2 regions of the Myroides albus genome follow, and region 1 is predicted to be linked to the other one. Evidence: riboswitches for the same ligand, from Rfam matches in the RefSeq annotation. Region 1 holds a riboswitch; the other holds the start of a gene.
The links. A riboswitch is a leader RNA that binds a small molecule or an ion and turns the genes downstream of it on or off. The one in region 1 is predicted to bind thiamine pyrophosphate.

Region 1 (12,144 bases):
CCAAAGTGTTTTTTAAAGGCATTACTAAAGTGATGACTGTGTTTATAACCAACTTTTTCTGCGATTTGATAAACACTTAGGCTATTTTCTTTGATTAACTCAGCAGCTATATTCATTCGAAAATCGTGTAAGTATTTAAAAATTGTTGTATCAAATAGTAGTTTAAATCCTACTTTAAGCTTTGTTTGATTAATTCCTACCATTAGAGCTAATTGTCTTATGGTAAAATCTTGCTCGTAATATTGCTCTATGTATTGTCTGACATAGTGAATTGCTTGTTTGTCTTTTTCAAGTAAATGTGGTGTCGATTTGTTTTGCCAAAGTAACCAGTTGTTGTACTGTTGTAAGTGTATATCAATAATTTTAGCCTCTGTGAAATGTTCTGCCAATTTTCCTTGATAAGGGTGAGTGGTTAGGGAGTTTAGGCTTTTTACTAAATTATAATCAATTGGTAAGTGGATGCGGGCATTAGTAGGGTTGAAAAGACTCTCGAGATAGTGGTCTTCACCTTCAAATAAAGCATAAAAGAAATCCTTAGATACGGATGTCTCTATAAAGACTCCTTCTTTATTTTGATTGGTGTGCATTATATGCTGATAATCTGTAGCTTGTTCAACGAATAATACTGAACTTCGTTGGGCTATATCTAAATTTGAGTGATTTAGTGTAGTACTATTACCTATAAGGCAATTACAAGTTAGTACGCTTTGTTTGTTTGATACTACTGTATGTTTGAATGGTTTTTCAGCATAGTACTTTCCGTATTTGATATAGAAATCATCACTGCATAGCTTTGCGATATCCATCTTTATTCCTTGGGCTTTAATTTGCTGTTTTGTTAATGTAATATTAGTAGTATTCAAAATCAAGTTTATTTGTTTAATCTGGTGTAAAGTTACTTAATTATAATGGTTTTAAATAACGTAGTGTTAAAAGTTAGTTGTGAGCACTTGTTTTTTAGTACTAAAATAATTCAATGACTAATGGTATTGAATTTTGATTTAAAAAGCATCTTAAATGAAACACTTTAGCGGTAGTGTAAATGTAAATTTGCTTTAAAATCAAGTCAAATGAAATTAAATATTATAATCACATTCTTATTGTGTTATTTTCCAATAATTGTATCAGGACAAACTAAAGTGAGAATAGGTGTATTTGTTTATCCAGAGATGGAGTTACAAGATTTTGCAGGACCAACTGATGTGTTTATCAAAGCCAACCGTTTAACAGATAAACAATATCAGATTTATTTATTTTCCCAAGATGGTAATCAAATAAAGACTGAGCAAGGACTTGTCTGTATCACTCCTTCGTATAGTTTTGAAGATTTGCCTTTAGTTGACTTAATTCTACTGCCAGGGGCACCCTCTGATGCAGTAAAGGCATTGTCAGAACAAGTTCAAATCAAGCAGTTTTTGATTCAAAAAAACCAAGAAGGCGTAAAATTAGCTTCTGTTTGTACTGGTGCTTATTTATTAGGCTATGCTGGTCTTTTAGACAACAGAAAGTTTACCACACATTTCATGCAGGCAAACAATATGCAAGATCAGTTTGTAAAAGCAGTACTTGTAAAAGATGTGCGCTTGGTGGATTCACAAGAGGTTCTTACGGCATCGGGAATTACCTCTGGCATTGATCTATCACTTTATTTAGTAGAAAAATACAGTGGAAAACCCATACAAGAGAAGATCGCAAAGATGATGCAGTATCAGTATAGTGTGAATCAAGAATGGCCAAAAATATAAAATTCATCCTTATCAAGGATTCTGCAATGAAAGAGTTATTTGTTTTATAGGTGATCCGTTTTTGCAGATTCCCAACCGATAATAGCCGTTTTTCTACTTGGTCCCCATCTATATCCGCCAAATATACCAGAGGCTTGTATAACTCTGTGGCAGGGGATAAGCAGTGCGATAGGGTTACTGCCAATTGCTGTACCTACAGCTCTTGAGGCAGAAGGATTACCTATTTCTTTTGCTATTTGTCCATAAGTAGATAATCTACCCATGGGTATTTGTAAAAGCGCCTCCCATACTTTGAGCTGAAAGTCAGTCCCTTTTAAGTGAAGTTTGATTTTGTTTACCTGTGACCAATCGTTTTGAAAAACCCCTAATACTTGTTTGTGATAGTCTGTTTCTTGTTGAGTATAATGAGCATTGGCAAAGCGCATTTGAAGGTTGTCAATAGCCTGTGATTGATCATCCTCAAAGGCTATATAACAAATGCCTTTTGATGTAGAAGCAATGATAATGCTCCCAAAAATACTATTATAAAAAGCATAGCTGATTTGAAGGTTTTTACCAGCATTTTTGTATTCTGCCGGTGTCATCCCTTCTATATTGACAAACATATCGTGTAGGCGACTACTACTTGATAGACCAGTTTGATAGGTGGTATCAAATAGTGTAGCTTCTGGCTCTGATAGTAGTGTTTTAGCGTGGTTTAAACTGATGTATTGGATAAACTTTTTAGGGCTAATCCCAACCCAATTATCAAAGATACGCTGAAAGTGGGAAGGACTTAAGTGCACGTGATTTGCTACTTGCTCTAAAGATGGCTGTTTGGCAAAATTGTCCTTTAAGTAAATAATTGCTTGTTCTATCCTTTTGTAGTTTATATGCTCTTGGGTCTGCATTTTAATTCAGATTAGGTCATTACAAAGGTGGAAATGTTTTTATAAATAAAAAATCCAATTCTTGCTAATGTTTAAAAAAAAGAGAGATACAAAAATAGGTGTATCTCTCTAGTGTTAATAAAGGCGAAGTCCCAAATTATGTTGTTTGTTGTTGTAACTTCTTGTAATTTAAAAATAATTTGCTGTTGTTAAACAAGTCAAATCAGCTATGAAAAAAACTCTGATATAAATATAATTAATTTTTAACATATTGATTTTTAGTTGTTTGTTAGTTGATTGAATTAGGTGCTTATTATTTGATTTGTTTACAACAATAATCTAAAAAGAGGCTTTTGTTTTAACAAAAGCCTCTTTTTAAAGTTTGGTAATCTACTTAATAACTGTTATGGTTTGATAGGTATATTTTGTTATGGTTTTAAACTCATTGCCACTTGGTTCAACTTCAATTGTTTCTGCTTGAATAGGGTAATTTTGTTGATTGTAATTATATTTAATCTCTACCTTATCTTTATTATATTCAGAATGATAAGCTAAAATATTGTTTTTAACAGTATAAGCATAGCTCAATCCATCAACATAGTCATGTTCAAATGAAAAGTTATTTACAGACATATCTTTAAAAGGACTATTATAATTATCGTATTCAAAGTAAGTGATGTCTTTTTCATCCTCTTTTGATTGTAGTTTTTCTGCAGAAATTAAGTTGCCATTTTCATATTTGTACACATTTATGTCTGATGTAGGATTTCCTTCTTGAGAAATTATTGACTTTACAGGTAAGTTTTCAGTGTTATACTCGAAAACCTCTGTAATCTTATCTACCTTATCAAAGCTTTTAATTATTCTGTTATTTTCATCATATTCAAATACAATTTCAGAAATAATCTCACCTTCGGTTTTATTTGTAGTTTTTATAGATTTAATTTTGCCGTTTTCTCCATATTGTATTTCATCTTCGATGATGTCTTTAGTTTCTTGTTTTTTATCTCCTTCAACTTTCATTTCAGTATCAGTTGAAAGTATATTTTTTAACTGTGCAATATCGTTATAGTTGTACTCAATAAGGTTAGTTGATACTAACTTAAACTCACTTTCACCTTTAATTTTGTAGTAATTACTATCATGTATCGAGCGAAGAACCGTGATATCTTGAGTAATAAAATCATCATTTGACTTATTGTCATCTGAATTACAGCTAAGAATAGCTAATGCGATCAATGAAAGCACAGTTGGCTTTAAGAACTTTTTCATAGTTGTTTTTTTTATGATTGTAAAGATACTTGTTTTTAATAATTTTTAATAATTATGGTAATTGATAACTATGTTTTTGCTCTTATCTGTGTATAATTATTTCTATTGAACAATTTGTTTTAAGCAATATTAACGTAAATAAGACTTAAGTTATTAGTCCTTTTTATCAATGATAACTTAGATAATATGTATTGAATTTACATAGGCTTGTCTGTTCTACTTGAGACAAGATTACTAGTTCACCTCTGTGACGTTTCACTAAGCAATGTTTTCTTTTTATGTACTGTGTTGATTAATAGTAACATTACATTGTCTCTATTCTTTTTGATTTTGACAATTAGTTTTACTCCCTTTTTCAAGAACAGTTCAAGAGATATAGCTCGTTAGTGTTTCTTTATTTATATTGACTTAGGTAGTAGAATAAATACACATTAGAGAAAGAAATGGCAAAACATAACATTATTAGCTGTAAAAATAGGTGTAAAGAGAATCTGTTGCTTATTTACATTTCCGAGTAATTTAACAATGGCTTTGCTTCGGTTTGCTTGCACCCTTCTTGCACCCTTCTTCGAGAAAAAGGCCTTCTGGGCGAGAAAACCCCCAGGAATACCGAAGTAATCCCCAAAAAAGTGCAAGCTAAGCACTGAAATGTGCTTTGAAAGTTTCATCAATTACAGTAATTTTATCTTTAGAGAACACAATTGATTCTTTCAGATAAAGGCCCAAGTGGCTTTATTTTAGTTGTTTGTAAGTAGTATTTCTATTTTCTTATATCATCTTTACTTCTTTGTTATTGTATTGACTTCAAGCTATTATTTAGCTTTTATTAGGGATGTAACTATGGTTCGTTGATTTTTTAGTAATTTAGTTTTTTATAAGTGAGTAGGTCAAAGTGACTTTGTTCAAGCTAATTTCAATGATAGAAAGTGTAAACCTTCCGATACAAATTCCTTTTTTTGTAGGTCGATTAGAAAATATAAAGGTTCAAGAAGTTTGTGATTTTCACAGGCATAATTACTTTGAGTTTCTATGGTTTACTGATATAGAATCACAGGGGCTACATTATGTTGAATCAAGTGAACTTGCCTTAGTTACTGATACAGTTTTACTTCTGACTCCTAATCAAGTTCACAAATTTGATAAGGTTAAAGTCAAGGGATATGTTTTTCAGTTCTCCAAAGAGTATTTTATTGATTTGTTAGGAGCTGCTCATCCATTTTGTTTTTCTGCTAACTACTTTTGTGCTATTTTAAGTGATGTATTAAAAAATCACTTGGAACTGTTAGTGCAATTAATTGAACAGGAGTACAGTGATAAGCGTAGAGGAGATTTGCTAAGCTTTTACTTTAAAGCATTATTTGTTCACATAACAGATGTTTTTGTATCAAGAGAATTCGAAAATCAAGTTTTAGATAAAACATTGGTTGATTTTGTACTAAAATTAGTGGATAAAAATTACAAAACACAAAAACAACTGTCTTTTTACAGCAATCACTTAGCAGTGAATCAAAGGACTTTGAATAAGGTGATGCTCGAACATACAGGTGTGAGTTTAAAGCAGTTTATTTACAATCGCATTATTTTGGAGGCCAAACGTCTCTTGTACACAAACGATTTACTTATCAAAGAGATTGCGTTTGAACTTGGGTTTAAGGATGTGGCTCATTTTAATAAAGTCTTTCAAAAACAAGTGGGAATGTCCCCTTTGGATTTTCGAAAAGCTTATCAAAACCAGTTTATACAATAGGTTTACCTATTTTGACAATTTTCCCCTTACTGTACTTAGTAGTTTTGCCCGTAAATATTAAACAAATGGGAGTTAGAAACTACATCACCTTATTTTTATTGTCTTTTAGTGCATTTATTATCGTTAGTACTGAGTTTGCCCCTTTGGGGGTTATGTCATTAATGGGAGAATCCTTAGGGGCAAGTGAATCCGAAATAGGAGTAAGTGTGACTATATATGCTTGGATAGGAACTTTGGTAGCTCTTGTGACTCCAATGTTTTTGGCAGGGATAAATCGCAGAGTATTGTTGGCAGTATTATTGGGTTTGATTGCTTTGGCTAATTATATAACTTCTATAGCAGATCACACCTTCTATTTGTATTTAGCACGGGTTATAGGAGGAATAGCCAATGGAGCGTTTTTAGCTTTCTTGGCTATTACAGCTACGAGTATTGTCAAGGATGAAGTCAAAGCAAAAGCCACAGCAATCGCTTTTTTAGGAGTGTCTTTTGCCAGTGCTTTCTGTATAGTTATTGTCAATTTTTTAAGTACTTATCTTTTGTGGCAAACTATTTATAATATTTTGAGTTTATCAGCTTTTGCGTGTGGTATATTGCTATTAGTTTTTGTTCCTACTTTAAGAGAACATAGTTCATCAAAAGGCTTTGCTTTGTTCAAGAAGACATTTGAGAATAAAGATGTAGTAGCAATCTTATTAATAAGTGTGTGTTGTATCACAGCCCATTTCTCTATTTACTCATTTGTTCAGCCATGGCTTGCAAATACATTGGCATTGGAGGAATCAAGTGTTTCTTTACTTTTGTTGTGTTTTGGAGTAGCAGGTTTTTTATCCAATACGTTACTCACGCGCTACATTGAAGAGTATTTGTCTAAAATTGTGTTGTACGCCATTGCTTTAACAGCTATGTGTTTATTGCTCTTTAGTGTATTTGGAATCAAAGGATATACCCTTGTATTATACCCTTTGTTTGTAATATGGGGAGGTTGTGTTTCGAGTTTAATTGTTTGTTTTCAGGCACTTGTAATAAAACTTGCAAAACAAGAGGCAGGTAATGCCGTTGCAATTTATGTGTCTTGTTTTAATGGAGCTATAGGTTTAGGGGCCTTACTTGGTGGGCTACTATTGCAGTGGTTTGGTATTTATATCTTGATGCTGATTAACGGTGTAATAGTCCTGATTGCTTGTTACCAATATTTCAAGCGATTTATTAAAGGGGGTGTTAATGGTTAAAAATTAGCATGTGTTCAATTTTAACTGTATGTTTGTAGCAAGACTGTTAGGGGTGCTTTAAAAAGCTGAGATTATACCCTATAACCTGATATGTTGTAATTGACATCGGAGGGAAACGGATTGTACTATAAAAAAGACAAGCTATAAGGGTATTATACTTATAGATAGACGTTATTATATACCATAAGACCGTTTTGCACGATGCAAAGCGGTCTTTTTTTTGTTATTAATCAAACACAATTAAATATGAATGCACAATTAAGTAGTCTTATCGAAGACTTAGATAAAGTAAGACAACACTCTCCATTGGTACACAATATTACCAATGATGTAGTGATGAACAATACAGCTAATGCCTTACTTGCAATTGGGGCATCACCTGTGATGGCTCATGCAATAGAGGAAGTGGAGGACATGGTAAGTATTGCTTCTGCACTTGTTCTAAATATTGGAACTTTAGATTCCAGTAAAGTAAAGGCAATGTTGTTGGCAGCAAATAAAGCAAAACAATTAAATACGCCTATTGTATTTGATCCTGTTGGCGTTGGAGCTACTGCATATCGAAATACAGTGGCAGAGCAAATATTGCAACAATGTAAACCTACTATTATAAGGGGAAATGCCTCTGAAATCATGGCTTTGGCCAAAGTTAATACCAAGACAAAAGGCGTTGATAGCACAGTATCATCTGATAGTGCTATTGATTTGGCAAAGCAGTTGGCGAAGTCATACGCTTGTGTGGTTGTGGTAAGCGGAGAGATTGACTATATCACAGATGGTAAAGAAATCTTAGAAGTAAAAAACGGTCATACGCTCATGCAGCGAGTAACTGGTATGGGGTGTTCAGCTACTGCTCTTATAGGTGCATTTGTAGCTGTGAATAATGATGTGTTAAAGGCCGCTTACAACGCAATGGTTGTTATGGGGATTGCAGGGGAACTCGCAGCAGCAAATGCTAGTGGTAATGGTAGTATGCAAGTGAATTTCTTAGATGAACTTTACAAGATAGATCAGGCAATAATTAAAATGTATTTCAAGGCATGAGGCAATTGGATTTAAGTCTTTATTTGGTGACAGACAGGGAATGTGCTTTAGGTAGAGATATTGTGGATATTGTCGAGCAAGCTGTTCAAGGAGGAGTAACTATAGTGCAACTCAGAGAAAAACAATGTGATACAAAACAATTTTACAATATAGCAGTAAGACTCAAAGAGTGTTTAAAACCGTATGATGTTCCTTTGATTATCAATGATCGCGTAGATATAGCTTTAGCTTGTGATGCGCAAGGGGTACACATTGGTCAATCAGATATGCCTTATCAAGTAGTTAGAAGATTGTTGGGACCAGATAAAATCATAGGTCTCTCTGTTTCTAATGCTCAGCAGCTTGAATATGCCAATACTTTAGATGTTGATTATATTGGACTTTCTCCTGTATTTGATACTACTACAAAGAAAGATACGTCAAAGGCAATTGGAATTGAAGGGGTAAGGGATTTTTCAAGAAAATCAAAACACTTAAGTGTGGGAATTGGAGGAATCAATGTCAGTAATGCAGAGCAAGTAATACATGCTGGAGCTGATGGTATTTCACTTGTTTCGGCAATCATTTCAGCAGATAAACCCAAATTAGCAGCTGCGGAACTTTTAAATATAGTCAAACAAACAAAAAACAATATGTAATTATGAAATGGAGTGAAAGAGCTTGGCAAGCAAGCCAAGAGGTTAATCAAGCAATTTTTAGTATGCCATTTATCACTGAGTTGATGCAGGGGACTTTAGCTAAAGAAAAATTTGTACAGTATATTCAACAAGATGCGTTGTATCTAGCTCGCTATGGCAAAGTTCTGGCGGCTCTGGCTGTAAAACTTGACAAAGTGGAGCATACAGAGGCCTTCTTGGGATTTGCTAAAGACACAATGATGGTAGAGAAGATACTACATGAATCTTATGTAGGAGAGCTAAAGGATTTATCGGAGCTAAAGGCCTCACCTGGATGTATGTTATATACCAACTACTTGGAAAGGCAAATTGCTCATGCTCCTTTGGAAGTTGCTTTAGCTGCAGTATTGCCTTGTTTTTGGATTTATAAAGAGGTGGGAGATTATATTTTGGAAAACCAAACTACATCAGATAATCCCTATCAAGATTGGATTAATACTTATGGGGGAGAAGAATTTGGATCAGCAGTTAAAAAAGCCATTAGCATTTGCGATGAAATTGCAGAGCAAACCACCGGGCAGCGCCAAGAGGAAATGACTGCTGCTTTTGTGATGTGTAGTAAGCTGGAGTGGATTTTTTGGGATAGTGCTTATCGTTTAGAGAAATGGCCAATTTAATCAAGCAAACGTATGAAAAAGAAATATCATATTGCGATGACTATCGCAGGAAGTGATCCCAGTGGTGGGGCGGGGATCCAAGCAGATTTAAAAGCTTTCTCAGCTTGTGGCTGTTATGGTGCTAGTGCTATTGTAGCTGTAGTAGATGAGAATACAGTGGGAGTAACTGGTGTACACCCTGTTCCGGTAGATTTTGTTACAGGTCAGATAAAATCAGTATTGGATGATATTGGAAGCGATGCTATAAAAATAGGAATGTTGCATTCTAAAGAGTTAATTATAGCTATTAGGGATACATTAATCGGATATAATTATACCAACATCGTTTTGGATCCAGTCATGGTTGCAACCTCTGGTGATAAACTTTTACAAGACGAGGCTATACAAACTTTAAAAGACGAGTTAATTCCCTATGTAAGGGTTATTACACCTAATATTCCAGAGGCCGAAATACTACTTAACAGACGTATAGAGAAACAAGAAGATTTGCCTGATTTTGCACGGGAATTATCCATGAATCGACAGGTTTCTGTTTTACTTAAAGCTGGTCATCTTTCGGATGATGTATTAACTGATGTGTTTTACAATGCCGAAACTGATGAACTCTTAGCGTTGAGTTCACCTCGAATTTACACGAACAATACCCATGGAACAGGCTGTACTTTTTCCTCTGCTTTAGCTGCTTACTTAGCTAAAGGTGAAAGCTTGAATCAGGCCGTGCGACTGGCTAAAGCTTATATGGAAAGAGTGATACAAGCAGGAGCAGAATACGAGATAGGAAAAGGACATGGACCAGTTCATCATTTTGTTGATTTCTGGTAATTAACGCATACCACTATAAATAATAAAATTGTAAAAAGACAGGAGTTTGCAAAAGTAAGCTCCTGTTTTTTTAATAAACGAATCAAATAATGTATTTCGAATGTAAAAAGAATTCACTTTTTTAAGATCAAAAACTGGGTAAATAGGAAGAAGTGATAAGAAAATCGTTGGAAACTATATTTTCTTGATAGATATTTGCGTATTGTATTGTTATTAACTAAATATCTAACTCTTATGTTTATACGCAAAATAATTATAGCTGTTATAGCAGTGTTGTTATCTACTGTAGTAGGGGTAAAAGCACAAGAATCACCTGTGCTATCCAAGGGAAGTTTACCTTTAGTACTTGAGTCATTAGTGGGAAATCGCGGAGGTTTTTTTGAAGTTGTAATTAACAAAAAGTTTGAATCTGTCCCTAAGTTAGGACTTTTTAGCGTCTCTAATTTAGTAGCGGAATTTGACAAGAAAGACTTTGATGATGTAATGAGTCAAGGGTATTTAACTTATAATGTAGTGAGAGGTTTAGACATTATGGGAGGATATTTCTATACAGATGTGACTGGACTTAGAGCTTCAGCAGCTTTATCTTATACAAAAGCCAATGCAGAGTATACATTTAATATTAATCCTCGTATAGATTTGCAAAGTAATCCTATACAAGAAACAGCTTTGTTTGTAGAGTACAAACCTGTGATTGATACAAACTGGAAGTACTATTATCGACTTCAAGGACTTTATGGTTTTACACCAGATAATGGTGACCACGCTCGTAGTTATATCAAATTAAGAGCTGGAGTTACGTATAAAGAAGTTGACTTTGGTTTGGCCAGTAATTTTGATTGGTACGGACCAGACAAGGATAATTATAACAATATTGGTGTTTTTGTATCAGCTCGCTTGTATTAGTTATTGATTCTCTTTCTTAATGTAGTTCAAGTGTATCTATATGTTTGAGCTACTATCTTTGGCATAACAAAAAGATTAATAATATTTATTATCAAGATTATGACAAACGCAATATGGAATATAGATCCTACTCATTCTGAAATTGGATTTAAAGTAAAACACATGATGTTTACTAATGTATCAGGAAAATTTAATGAATTTACCTCTACTATTGAAAGCAAGTCCGATAACTTTGAAGATTCGTTGATTGCTTTTAATGCAAAAGTTGATTCAGTTGATACCAATAATACAGAAAGAGATAACCATTTAAAAAGTGCAGATTTTTTTGAAACCGATAAGTTTAAGGAGATTAAGTTTACTTCTACAGAAATAGAGAAAGTAGCTGATACTACATTTAAAGTAACGGGCCTTTTGACTATTAAAGGTGTGTCTAAATCAGTTAGTTTTGATGCTGAGTATAGTGGTGTCTTAACTGATCCTTGGGGTAATACGAAAATCGGTTTATCACTAAAGGGAAAGATTAATCGCAAAGAATTTGGTTTAACTTGGAATGCCGCTTTAGAAACAGGAGGTGTTTTGGTGGCAGAGGATATCAAATTATTTGCAGAAGTACAATTTGCAAAGGCATAAATCTTTAATTTAAGTATCCATTTTGGATATAAAACATAAAAAAATCAAATATTTTAATTAAAAAAAAGGGTGTTTTACGATGTAAAATGCCCTTTTTTAGTAGTAAAAGGTGTAATGTTTTAAAAAAAACGGCTTTAATACCACCTTTTCATAGGGAGTTATAGGCTAATGAGAAAAAAAAGTAAAAAAAATATTTGACTTCTTCACTTTTCTTGTTCTTCCACTACGGACTTTTGCCCTTTCATGTAATTTATAATAATCTACCTACTTTATTGAGATTTGTATTTTTTAATTTAAAATTTGTATCAAAATATGAATCGTTTTACTGTTGTTTTTGAAAATACTCAACTTTTTTTATATATCTTTTTGTAAGTCTTCTTTTATAATTTATGAAATTATATCTAATAAAAACATGATAAATTACCATATTTTTAATTTTCAATATGTTTTACCTTTGAATCAATAAAAGATTTTGGAACTGTTTTTGTAAGTACTATATCAAAATACATTATTTGATTTTTTTATAGCTACTTGATTAGAAGCTTTTAAATGTAAAGTAACTTATCAATCAATATAAAATAGT
Region 2 (12,144 bases), 1.0 Mb from region 1:
ATCAATGCATACTTGCGTAGTAAACACTGAACGCAATCTGACAATCAGTAGAATGACCACAACAAATACTGTAATATATATAAACGCACTTGTACTCCCTGTATTAAATGCATGTACAATCGATATCAGATTAATAAAGCAATATATCAATACTACGGCAAAGATTGCAATCATTGTGATGTTATACTTTTTTCGATTAAGTACCTTAAAGATTAGTGTTGTCATACTCTTTAAAAAATTATTGATCTATATTTTCAAATATTTCAGGGTTAAACTCGATTGTAGTTGTACTTTTATATATCTTATATACCTTATCCTCAGCAAACAGTTCTTCTAACTTCGTGCGAGAAAACAGCGTCACCTTTTCTGTGTAGTACATCGGTTCATCGATCAAAAACACATCCCCTTTTTGCACAGATTTTCTGTTTTGTCTGACATACAAAGTATCACCTGCTACTTCTGTCACGTACATAGCCGAACGATCACCGTTCTCAAGTTCGTAGAACACCACATCACCTGTTTCTAAAATAGCGATTTGATCTCTTTTGTAATCATTCTCTTGCCTATTTCCAATCCACATCCCTATCACAAAGATTAACACAAATAAAATAGTAAATCCAGATAGCAAAAAATGATACCATCGATACGACTTCTTTTCCAATCGCGAAATCACCTCTCGCGATGCTGTCGGAAAATACGCTGGAGCAAACATTGTATCACAGACAGGACAACGAACGATAACTTTTTTCTGATGGGCATAGATTGGTACATACACTATATGCTCAACTGTACATATAGCTTCTATTTGCATTCGATGTGTTTTCTGACACTCTGGACAAGTAAACGTCCCTGTAGTGGTCACACGTTCTAATGTACTAAAATATTTATCTCTTGCCTCCTTTATTATTATCATACCCTCCTTATATAAACAAAAAAACATGTAAATTTAACAAATTATAACAGATTACCTTGTAATAAATAAAAATGACTTATTGCTATTCACAAATAAACAACCTTATCCCTTTTATCCATACAAATACCAGATACTACAACAGTTAATCTTTCCAATAACAAAAATTAAGAACATCACATGTGACTCATTGCTTTTTTTCCATCACTACACTGATTGTGTACTTCTGCGTTCTCCCCAGATTTGAGTGAAGTACAACTCTATGTTTTACGATAGAAATAAAGTTTAATCAACTAATACTCAGAAATTTTACTTACACCATACGAATTGAAATACTGGAAAATACTATTCTAAAAATTGGACTAAGGCAAATGACTACAGTACCAAAAACACCTACTGCAAAAACAATCAGAACACGGATAAAGCTAACATTGATCCTCATTGTCCTATTTACAATTTTATTCTTTGGGCTCTTTTTATTAGCACTGGCGGTCTTAAAATTTCATCATTCATACTTTACCATCTACCCACCTTTGTTTGTCATACTATTCTTACTATATCCTTTCTTTGTCTTTACAATAGCTCACTCCGTGTATTACAAAATTGGTGTGCGTATCATGCAAAAAGCCAACCATCCCAATCCGATGAAAGAACTACTGGTCTTGCTTATACTCAGTACATTGTTCAGTATAGGAATATTCTTAAAAAATAGGTCTTAGCTTAAGTTTTCCGAATATCTATTTCTTCTCGAACTTATCGATTAACTACTACTTCTATATACAGACAACCAAAAAGTTGAGAAAAGAAGAGAAATCAGAATAATACAATAGTTAGCGAAAAAAGATTAGCATTTAATTACAAATTATACCACGAGTGGGGACACGTAAATTATTCTATATTTGCTTTTTATAATTAACAAACAAAGAGAAATGAAAAAACTGCTTGGTCGTTTAATGTTAGGAGTCACAGGATGGAAATTGAATACGAATGGAATTTCTATTGATGAAGCTAAAAAAACAGTATTAATCTGTGTTCCTCACACTTCAAACTGGGATTTCTACTACAGTTTAGCTTGTTTTTGGATAATGGGAGTTCCCTTCAAAATGTTTATAAAAGATTATTATACTAAGTCGTGGTTTGGCTTTTTCTTTAAAGCATTAGGCTGTATAGGAGTTGATCGATCAAAAAGACAGAATTTAGTGGAGTACGCTGTAGAATTAATCAACGAGGCAGAGAAAATTGCCATTGTAAACACCCCAGAAGGAACAAGATCATTTTCAGACAAATGGAAGCAAGGATTCTATCAAATAGCCAAACAAGCAAATATTCCCGTAGCACTTTGTTACGCAGATTATAGAAAAAAAGAATGTGGTATATTTAAGTTAATATCGGTCAGCGACTTAACTTTTGAACAAACATTAGATATAATAACTCCTTACTATGATGCCAAAATGGCAAAATATCCAGAATTATATAACCCCAAACTGTACTAAGTAAAATAACAAACAAGGAACAACTAAAAAAACAGTTGTTCCTTGTTTGTTTAAAGCATAAGCACACCTGATCATCTGAATCTCTAAACGTATAAAAGCAAATCACAACTTCTTTTTATCATCTCTAATCTACTTCACAATAGAGAAATATCCATCTACTTCGACCTCTCCTACATCACTATCAATAGCAACAGAAACCCGATAGTCCCCCTGCTTGTACTCAACCAAATTAGGATGTATCTGAACAGATACTTTCACACTCACACCTTTACTAATAACATAAGAGTCACCTCCTATTGACAGATCTTCAAAATCAATAGGGATCCACTCTCTACCTTCTAATATGCAAATCCTATAATCGCCTTTCACCTTGATTACCTCCTGTGATTGATTCCAAATACTCAGTTCAATTTCCGAAGGTGCCTCTGTAAATCTACCTTCCACTAAATCTACTTTTACACGATCATATAACGCATTTTGCCTTTCGTGTTTATTATCAATTATGACAGGAGAGGTACTATTTGTATCAGTAATTACTGACGCGCTATTCTTATGAGTCTGATTACAGCTCATAGAAAACAAACAACTAAGAAACACAATTGGAAAAACAAATAACTTTTTCATAACTATTCTTTGTATAATAAGCTACTAAAAATAAAACAATTACCTCTAAGCATCTCTTTTCAAAAGAAAAAAAGTATAGATAAGAAAATGGCACATTAAAAGATAGCATAAAGCAGGACAAAACTTCTGTCGATACAATTGTTATTCAAACGATTGAGCCCCAATTAATTCGAAAAAAAAGACTATAAATTTGTATAGTAAAAGATTTTATGTAATTTTGCACTCCCTTAATTGGGAATGGAATGTTTAATTAAATACAAATTTATTGTGGAAAGTTTAAGCTACAAGACAGTATCGGCTAACAAAGCAACTGCTCAAAAAGAGTGGTTAATTGTTGACGCTGAAGGTCAAAATTTGGGACGTCTTGCTTCAAAAGTTGCAGTACTTTTAAGAGGTAAACACAAAACAAATTACACACCGCACGTAGACTGTGGAGACAACGTAATCGTTATCAACGCAGAAAAAATCAACCTAACAGGTAACAAATTAGATGACAAGACTTACATCCGTCACACAGGTTACCCAGGAGGACAAAGATCATTAACTGCTAAAGTAATGCAACAAAAAAACCCTGCATTATTGATCGAGAAAGCAGTAAAAGGAATGTTGCCTAAAAACAAATTAGGAGCACAATTATTCCGTAATCTAAATGTAAATGTAGGTGCTGAGCACAAACACGAAGCTCAACAACCTAAAACCGTTAATTTAAACGAAATTAAGTAATGGGAGTTATTCACAAAATCGGTAGAAGAAAAACTGCTGTGGCTCGTGTTTATGTTTCAGAAGGAACAGGAAACATCACAGTAAACAAAAAAGATTTTAAAACTTATTTCCCAACTGGTACATTACAGTACAAAGTTTTACAGCCTCTAGCAATGACTGAGAATGCTGAGAACTTTGATATCAAAGTAAATGTATACGGAGGAGGAACTACAGGACAAGCTGAAGCAGTGCGTATGGCAATTGCAAGAGCAATGTGTGAAGTAGAAGTTGAAAACAGAGCAATCTTAAAACCAGAAGGATTACTTACACGTGACCCACGTATGGTTGAGCGTAAGAAATTCGGTCAGAAGAAAGCTCGTAAGAGATTCCAATTCTCTAAACGTTAATATTTACATATTATTAAAAAATCTAAGTTTTTGTTGCCCACTTGCCGAGGCAAGAGGTAGTTTAGCATCTAAATGGTTGGGACCGAATTTATCCTCGCTACTCATCCATTGCTAAAGTAACAGAACGTAAACTATTACAAAAATGGCAAACAAAGTAGAAGTTAAAGAATTACTAGAAGCAGGTGTTCACTTCGGACACATGACTAGAAAATGGGACCCAAATATGGCTCCTTACATCTATATGGAGCGTAATGGTATTCACATTATCAATCTATATAAAACTGCAGCTAAAATTGAAGAAGCTAATGAAGCTTTGAAAAAAATCGCTGCATCAGGAAGAAAAATCCTTTTCGTTGCTACAAAAAAGCAAGCGAAAGACATCGTAGCTGAAAAAGCAGCTGCAGCTAACATGCCTTACATCACTGAAAGATGGCCAGGTGGTATGTTAACAAACTTCGTTACTATTCGTAAAGCTGTTAAAAAAATGGCTTCAATCGATAGAATGAAAAAAGACGGTACATTTATGACTCTTTCTAAGAAAGAGCGTTTACAAGTTGAACGTCTACGCGCAAAATTAGAGAAGAACTTAGGTTCTATTGCTGACATGACTCGTCTACCAGCTGCTCTATTTGTAGTTGATATCAAAGCTGAACACATTGCGATTAAAGAAGCTCAAAAATTAAACATTCCGATCTTCGCTATGGTAGATACTAACTCTGACCCACGTCAAGTTGATTTCGTTATCCCAGCAAACGATGATGCTTCTAAATCAATTGAAAAAATATTATCTTTAGTTACTTCTGCTATTATCGAAGGTAATGCAGAAAGAAAATCTGAAAAAGAAGAAGCAGCAGCTGCTAAAGTTGATGCTCCTAAAGCATAATTTTTTAACAATATCATAAAGTCGTTATGCTGATAGTTGTCTACTTTTGTAAGCGCTGTCGATAACGACTTTTTTTATTAACTATTTAATACAACGAACAATGGCAAATATTACTGCTGCAGAAGTAAACAAGCTAAGACAAATTACAGGTGCCGGAATGATGGACTGTAAAAAAGCTTTAGTAGAGGCTGAAGGTGACTTCGATAAAGCTATCGAAGTGTTACGTAAAAAAGGACAAAAAGTTGCTGCTAACCGTTCTGACCGTGAGTCAAGCGAAGGAGTAGCTATTTCTTACGTAAATGATACTAAAACTAGAGGAGTTGTTATCACATTAAACTGTGAAACTGACTTCGTAGGTAAAAATGATTCTTTCGTTGCTCTTGCAAAAGAAATGGTTCAAAAAGCAATCAACTTCAACACAAAAGAAGAATTCTTAGCTTCTGAATTTGAAGGTATGACTGTAGCTGACAAGTTAATCGAGCAAACTGGAGTTATCGGTGAGAAAATTGAAATCGGATCTTTCGAAGTTTTAGAAGGAGCTTATATCGGTACTTACATCCACGGTAACAAAATTGCTGCTATCACTGCTTTATCTGCTGTAATTGCAAAAGCTGAGGAGTTAGGAAAAGATATCTCTATGCAAGTTGCTTCTATGGGAGCTGAAACATTGTCTTACAAAGATTTCGATCCAGAGTTCGTAGCTAAAGAAACTGAAGCTCGTATTGCTGTTATCGTAAAAGAAAATGAAGAATTAGTACGTTTAGGAAAAACTCTTAAAAATGTACCTCAATATATTTCTTACGCTCAAATTACTGACGAAGTATTAAAACAAGCGGAAGAAGATGCTAAAGCTGAATTAAAAGCTGAAGGTAAACCAGAAAATATTTGGGATAGAATTTTACCTGGTAAAATTCAACGTTTCATCAGTGACAACACTACTTTAGATCAAGAGAAAGCTTTATTAGACCAAAACTTTATTAAAGATGAGTCTAAAAAAGTTGGAGAATACGTGAAAGGTTTTGGTGTAGAAATCACTGGATTCAAAAGAGCTTCTTTAGGTTAATCAACAACCTTTTAGCAATATTTATAAAAGCCTCAGTTAATTCTGAGGCTTTTTTTTATTACTTTTACCCAGCACAACTAGTTTTTATTATGAAATTTTTAAAAAACAACCTATTAATACAGATTATTATTGCTATCGTGTTAGGTAGCGTGTTAGGTAACCGCCTCCCAGAATCAATTGGGAGAATATTCAGCACTTTTAATAGTGTTTTCGGAGGATTTTTAAAATTTATTGTTCCCCTGATCATCATTGGTCTAATAGTACCAGCAATTGGAAATATTGGTAAAAATGCCGGTAAACTTTTATTAATTACCACCGCCATTGCTTATAGCTCTACGCTATTCGCTGGATTTATCTCCTATGGAGTAAGTATTACTACTTTCCCTAATATTTTAGCCACTGAACAGCTGGGCAATATTACAGAATCTACTAAAAACTTGGAATCTTATTTTGATATCGCTATGCCCCCCATGTTTGACGTTATGAGTGCTCTCGTTATCTCTTTTCTGTTAGGAATAGGAATATCAAAAGGTAATTTCACGTATTTAGAGGGTGTTTTTAACGATTTTCAGAGCATCATTATGTCTGTTATCAATAAAGCAATCATTCCCTTCTTACCGCTGTTTATATTCGGTATATTCTTGAATATGACTTATAACGGTCAAGTATTCGTTGTACTGGATACGTTTGTAAAAATAATCGGAGTGATCTTTATCCTGCACGTCTTTGTATTAGTATTCCAATATGTAATTGCAGGTACAATAAGTAAGCAAAATCCTTTCATGCTGATGAAGAATATGCTACCCGCCTACTTCACTGCTTTAGGAACACAATCTTCTGCTGCAACAATTCCAATTACATTAGAGCAGACAATAAAAAATAATGTCGATCCAAAAATTGGAGGATTTACAGTACCTCTATGTGCAACCATTCACTTAGCTGGAAGTACCTTGAAGATAGTTGCATGTGCTATTGCATTGATGTTGGTACAAGGTCAAACAGTTGATTTTACCCTCATGGTTGGATTTATTTTTATGTTGGGAATCACTATGGTAGCTGCACCAGGAGTACCAGGAGGTGCTATTATGGCTTCATTAGGAGTATTAGCCTCTATCTTGGGATTCGATATGGAGCAACAAAGTTTAATGATTGCACTTTATATCGCTATGGATAGTTTTGGAACAGCATGTAATGTTATGGGAGATGGAGCTATCGCTATAATCGTAAACAAAATATCGAAAAGTAAAACTATACCAGCAGAAGCTTAATACAATTCAGTTCGTTTAAAATACCATGTACGAAAAAACATATCCAAGTAAGAGATTTAGAAAGACAATGGAGTTTGTCAATAAACATATTGCGAAAGACTCAACCATTCTAGACTTAGGGGTAGTTAATCCACTTTCTAAAATTATGCAAGAAGATGGATTCAAAGTTACCAATACCACCGGAGAAGATTTAGATGAAGATCAGAGTGCTTTAACAAATGGAGATTACGAAGTCTTAACGGCTTTTGAAATTTTAGAACACTTACTAAATCCTTATACAGTACTTAAATCATGTAAGGCTAATAAAATTGTAATATCAGTTCCGTTGAGATTGTGGTTTAGCACTGCCTATAGAAGTAAAACGGATATGTTAGACAGACATTATCACGAATTTGAATCTTGGCAATTAGATTGGCTTGTACAAAAAGCTGGATATAAGATCATCGATAGAGATATGTGGACACACCCAATCAAAAAGTTAGGTATCAGACCTCTCTTGAGGTGGTTTACTCCAAGATACTATATTCTTTATGCAGAAAAAATATAAATAGAAACGCTGAGATTAGTTCTCAGCGTTTTTTATTTGGCCGATGAGGAACAAGCGGGTAATTTGTTTGCTAATGATTAATGGCTATATTTGCCTCAAGCTTTAGGGGTGTCTACACAAATTGTAGGCTGAGACTTCACCCTTTGAACCTGATCTGGTTAATACTAGCGTAGGGAAAAGTAAGATGACTTCATTAAATAGGTACGACCGTGCCTTCTTGTAGCCATTCCTAAAGTTATATCTCATAAGAACAAAAGGAATGGAACTTAAAATCTATAAACACAGCGTACCGTTTTTCTGCTACAAACGATTCACTTGTAAACAGTTTATTGTAAGCCTTACTGCAATACAAAGACAGAGAATTGTAAAGGTCAATAAGACTACTAACGTCAATACTATCTCACCAACGCAGCAATTGTCTATAAGTAAGGATATACCAAATAATCACACGTACTACAATCAAGTGGTTCCATTCAATCTAACAAGTATTTACTCATTAAACTAAATAAGACAATGGAACAACACAGCATTTCACAAACGCCTTTTCCCAACTCAAGAAAAGTGTATATCAAGGGAACAATCTACCCTATTCAAGTAGCAATGAGAGAAATCTCACTAAGCGACACTAAACTCTCCAATGGAACCACAGAACACAATCCTCCCGTCACAGTATACGACACTTCTGGCCCTTACACAGATCCAAACATTACAATCGATATCCGCCAAGGAATACCACGCCTAAGAGAACAGTGGATCATAGACAGAGAGGATGTAGATATTCTAAGATCAATCACTTCAGAGTACGGCAAAGCAAGATTGGCAGATGAAAAACTCAATCATTTGCGCTTCGAATTTAGACACAACCCTAAAGTGGCTAAAGAAGGAGCTAACGTAACTCAATTATTCTATGCTAAACAGGGAATAATCACACCTGAGATGGAATACGTAGCTATCAGAGAAAACCAAAGAATAGAACAGCTAAACAAAGCTACCTCAGCTATGAAGCAGCAGCATCAAGGCAATAGCTTTGGCGCTAATACTCCTAAAAATTTTATTACTCCAGAATTTGTCCGTGAAGAAATAGCAAGTGGACGCGCTATCATTCCAAACAATATCAATCACCCAGAGAGTGAACCCATGATTATTGGTCGTAACTTCTTAGTAAAAATCAATGCAAACATTGGAAATAGCGCAGTTACATCTTCTATAGAAGAAGAAGTAGAGAAAGCAGTATGGGCTTGTCGTTGGGGTGCGGACACCATAATGGACTTATCAACAGGTAAAAACATTCACGAAACAAGAGAGTGGATAATACGCAACTCACCTGTCCCTATAGGTACAGTACCAATTTATCAAGCCTTAGAAAAAGTAAAAGGGATAGCAGAAGATCTAACTTGGGAAATATTCAAAGATACCCTAATCGAACAAGCTGAACAAGGCGTGTCCTATTTCACCATTCATGCAGGGGTACTACTGCGCTACATACACCTCACTGCTAATCGAGTGACAGGTATAGTGTCCCGCGGAGGATCTATAATGGCGAAGTGGTGTTTGTTTCACCATAAGGAGAATTTTCTATATACCCATTTTGAAGAAATCTGCGAGATCATGAAAAAGTACGATATCGCTTTCTCCTTAGGGGATGGTTTAAGGCCAGGTTCAATTGCTGATGCTAATGATGCAGCACAATTTGCAGAATTAGAAACCTTAGGAGAATTAGCCAAAATCGCTTGGAAACACGATGTACAAGTCATGATAGAAGGACCAGGACATGTACCTATGCACATGATTAAAGAAAACATGGAAAAGCAATTACGCGATTGTGGAGAAGCACCCTTTTATACATTAGGACCATTAACTACAGATATTGCACCAGGATATGATCACATCACTTCAGCCATTGGAGCGGCAATGATCGGTTGGTATGGAACAGCCATGCTGTGTTATGTTACTCCCAAAGAACACTTAGGACTACCGAACAAAAAAGACGTAAAAGATGGAGTAATTACCTATAAACTTGCTGCACACGCCGCAGACTTAGCCAAAGGGCATCCAGGAGCACAATACAGAGATAATGCGTTAAGTAAAGCACGCTTTGAGTTTCGATGGGAAGATCAATTCAACTTATCACTAGATCCTGATACGGCAAGAGAATTTCACGACGAGACTCTACCAGCAGATGGTGCAAAGGTAGCTCACTTCTGTTCAATGTGTGGACCTAAGTTCTGCTCTATGAAAATATCACAAGAGATTAGAGATACAGCAGAGCAAGGAATGCGAGAAAAGTCAGAAGAATTTATAGAAATGGGAAAGGAACTATACCTCTAAGACATGAGTAAGAATTTCACAGGGGAATTATTTTACACAAAAGAATAGCTCTCCTGTGAGATCTAACCTCTTAACTTATTAACATCAATACTTCAGTTATAAACAATAAAAAGGGAATTTATAAACACGAATAAAGAGTTATCAACATTTCATAGGGCTTATATGAGCACTTATCAACAGATATAAAGTAGTTATCAACACTAATAAAGCACAAACATATTAGTTATCAACAAAAAAAGAAAAAAGGTATAAAAACTAATACTTATCAACAGAATGAAGAAAGCAATTGAGAAAAAGGACTAACCTTGAAGTAAGTATTCCATAAAAACATCTCTTGGAATTTCTATTGCGCCTAAACTGCTCAAATGATCATTATAAACTTGACAATCTAACAGTTTATATCCCATTGACTGGAGATATTGACTTAAGTAAATAAAAGCAACCTTACTTGCGTTAGAAACCTTCGAAAACATACTCTCTCCACAAAAGATATGGCCTAAATCAATTCCATATAACCCACCAACCAAATTGCCATCCTGCCAAACCTCAAAAGATTTAGCAATTCCCATCTCGTGTAAAGTACAATAAGACTCAATCATATCATCCGTAATCCAGGTACCATTTTGCCCTACGCGTTTAATACTTTGACAATTCGTGATTACCTCTCTAAAGCAAGTATTCATGGTAATGCGAAATGAACCTCTATTCAAGACATTACGCATGCTCTTAGAAATGATTAAATTATCAAAAAACAAAACCATACGCGGGTTAGGTGCCCACCAAGTAATAGGTTCACCGTCTTCAAACCAAGGGAAAATACCAGAGTTATAAGCCAACACCAATCTTTCTGGAGAAAGGTCTCCACCTAAGGCAAGTATGCCTGATTCATGGGCTTGATCAACATCTGGAAAACTTAGGTAATGTTCATTTAAGAGAGTAATCATTTAAAAAAAGGTAAAAAAAGTCCCTAAGGTTAACTCAGGGACTTTCTATTTTAATTAAAAAGGTAAATCATCGTGTTCCTCTTCATTATAGCTTGAAGCAGGCGGAAACTGATTTCCTGTATTCTGTTGTCCAAATTGATTAAATTGGTTTTGACCTTGATTCTGAGCATACATTCCTTGGTTTCCTTGATTAAAACCACCTTGTTGCGTTTGTTGCTGTTGGAAACCTTGACCTTGTTGAGCTTGATTATTAAACCCACCTTGTTGATTGTTAAACTGAGAACCGTCATTACTTTGGTTAAAACCACCTTGTTGTGTTTGCTGTTGTTGGAATCCCTGGTTCTGTTGACCTTGGTTTCCAAAACCACCTTGGTTCATATTATTACCACCAAATCCTTGATTAGGCATTTGTTGCATATCAGGACCCGGTTGTCCAGCAGCAGCTTTCTCAATTCTCCATCCTTGAATTGTATTGAAGTATCTCGTTTCACCTTGTGGGCTAACCCATTCTCTTCCTCTCAAATTAATTGAAACACGAACAGGTTCTCCAACTTGAAATGTATCTAACAAACTAACTCTATCTTGAGTAAACTCAATCATAATATGTTGTGGATACTGCTCATCTGTTGTTACGACAACCTCTCTTTTTCTAAAACTTGAACTAATATCTTGAATATGTCCAATCAATTTGATTCTTCCTGTAACTTCCATTGTATAAATATTTTCCTCGTTTTTTATTAACTATTTTGCCAGTATGGTTTTCCAAGCCAAAGGTACATTATTTTCTTCTAAATACTTTTTAGCCAATGCAAATTTATCATTTACATTTCCACCTTGCAAGATATCACTTAATTCATTATTTGACTCTACGAATTTCAAAATATCTTCTTCACTTGGCAAGTGCTCTACATTGCCTAAAATCCCCAAGTCATTTCCATTAAAAACACCACTATCCAAAGCATCGCGTGGTATAAC

Region 2: another riboswitch for thiamine pyrophosphate. It lies ahead of NWE55_RS08710 (hypothetical protein); the one in region 1 lies ahead of thiM (hydroxyethylthiazole kinase).

The regions. Positions count from the first base shown of each region.
Region 1 is NZ_CP102754.1:2,907,361-2,919,504, forward strand. Features, by position in the region: gene NWE55_RS13115 (helix-turn-helix transcriptional regulator) at 1-863, opposite strand, end outside; gene NWE55_RS13120 (DJ-1/PfpI family protein) at 1,071-1,745, shown strand; gene NWE55_RS13125 (methylated-DNA--[protein]-cysteine S-methyltransferase) at 1,790-2,635, opposite strand; gene NWE55_RS13130 (hypothetical protein) at 3,005-3,886, opposite strand; gene NWE55_RS13135 (helix-turn-helix domain-containing protein) at 4,803-5,633, shown strand; gene NWE55_RS13140 (MFS transporter) at 5,699-6,865, shown strand; TPP riboswitch at 6,904-6,996, shown strand; gene thiM (hydroxyethylthiazole kinase) at 7,112-7,909, shown strand; gene thiE (thiamine phosphate synthase) at 7,906-8,547, shown strand; gene NWE55_RS13155 (TenA family protein) at 8,550-9,203, shown strand; gene thiD (bifunctional hydroxymethylpyrimidine kinase/phosphomethylpyrimidine kinase) at 9,216-10,025, shown strand; gene NWE55_RS13165 (hypothetical protein) at 10,260-10,931, shown strand; gene NWE55_RS13170 (YceI family protein) at 11,031-11,561, shown strand.
Region 2 is NZ_CP102754.1:1,893,147-1,905,290, reverse strand. Features, by position in the region: gene NWE55_RS08760 (DKNYY domain-containing protein) at 1-225, opposite strand, end outside; gene NWE55_RS08755 (hypothetical protein) at 239-913, opposite strand; gene NWE55_RS08750 (1-acyl-sn-glycerol-3-phosphate acyltransferase) at 1,840-2,403, shown strand; gene NWE55_RS08745 (immunoglobulin-like domain-containing protein) at 2,533-3,027, opposite strand; gene rplM (50S ribosomal protein L13) at 3,295-3,750, shown strand; gene rpsI (30S ribosomal protein S9) at 3,750-4,136, shown strand; gene rpsB (30S ribosomal protein S2) at 4,279-5,019, shown strand; gene tsf (translation elongation factor Ts) at 5,120-6,082, shown strand; gene NWE55_RS08720 (dicarboxylate/amino acid:cation symporter) at 6,172-7,350, shown strand; gene NWE55_RS08715 (class I SAM-dependent methyltransferase) at 7,418-7,897, shown strand; TPP riboswitch at 7,992-8,090, shown strand; gene NWE55_RS08710 (hypothetical protein) at 8,157-8,402, shown strand; gene thiC (phosphomethylpyrimidine synthase ThiC) at 8,411-10,225, shown strand; gene aat (leucyl/phenylalanyl-tRNA--protein transferase) at 10,525-11,169, opposite strand; gene NWE55_RS08695 (DUF3127 domain-containing protein) at 11,224-11,880, opposite strand; gene NWE55_RS08690 (flavin reductase family protein) at 11,911-12,144, opposite strand, start outside.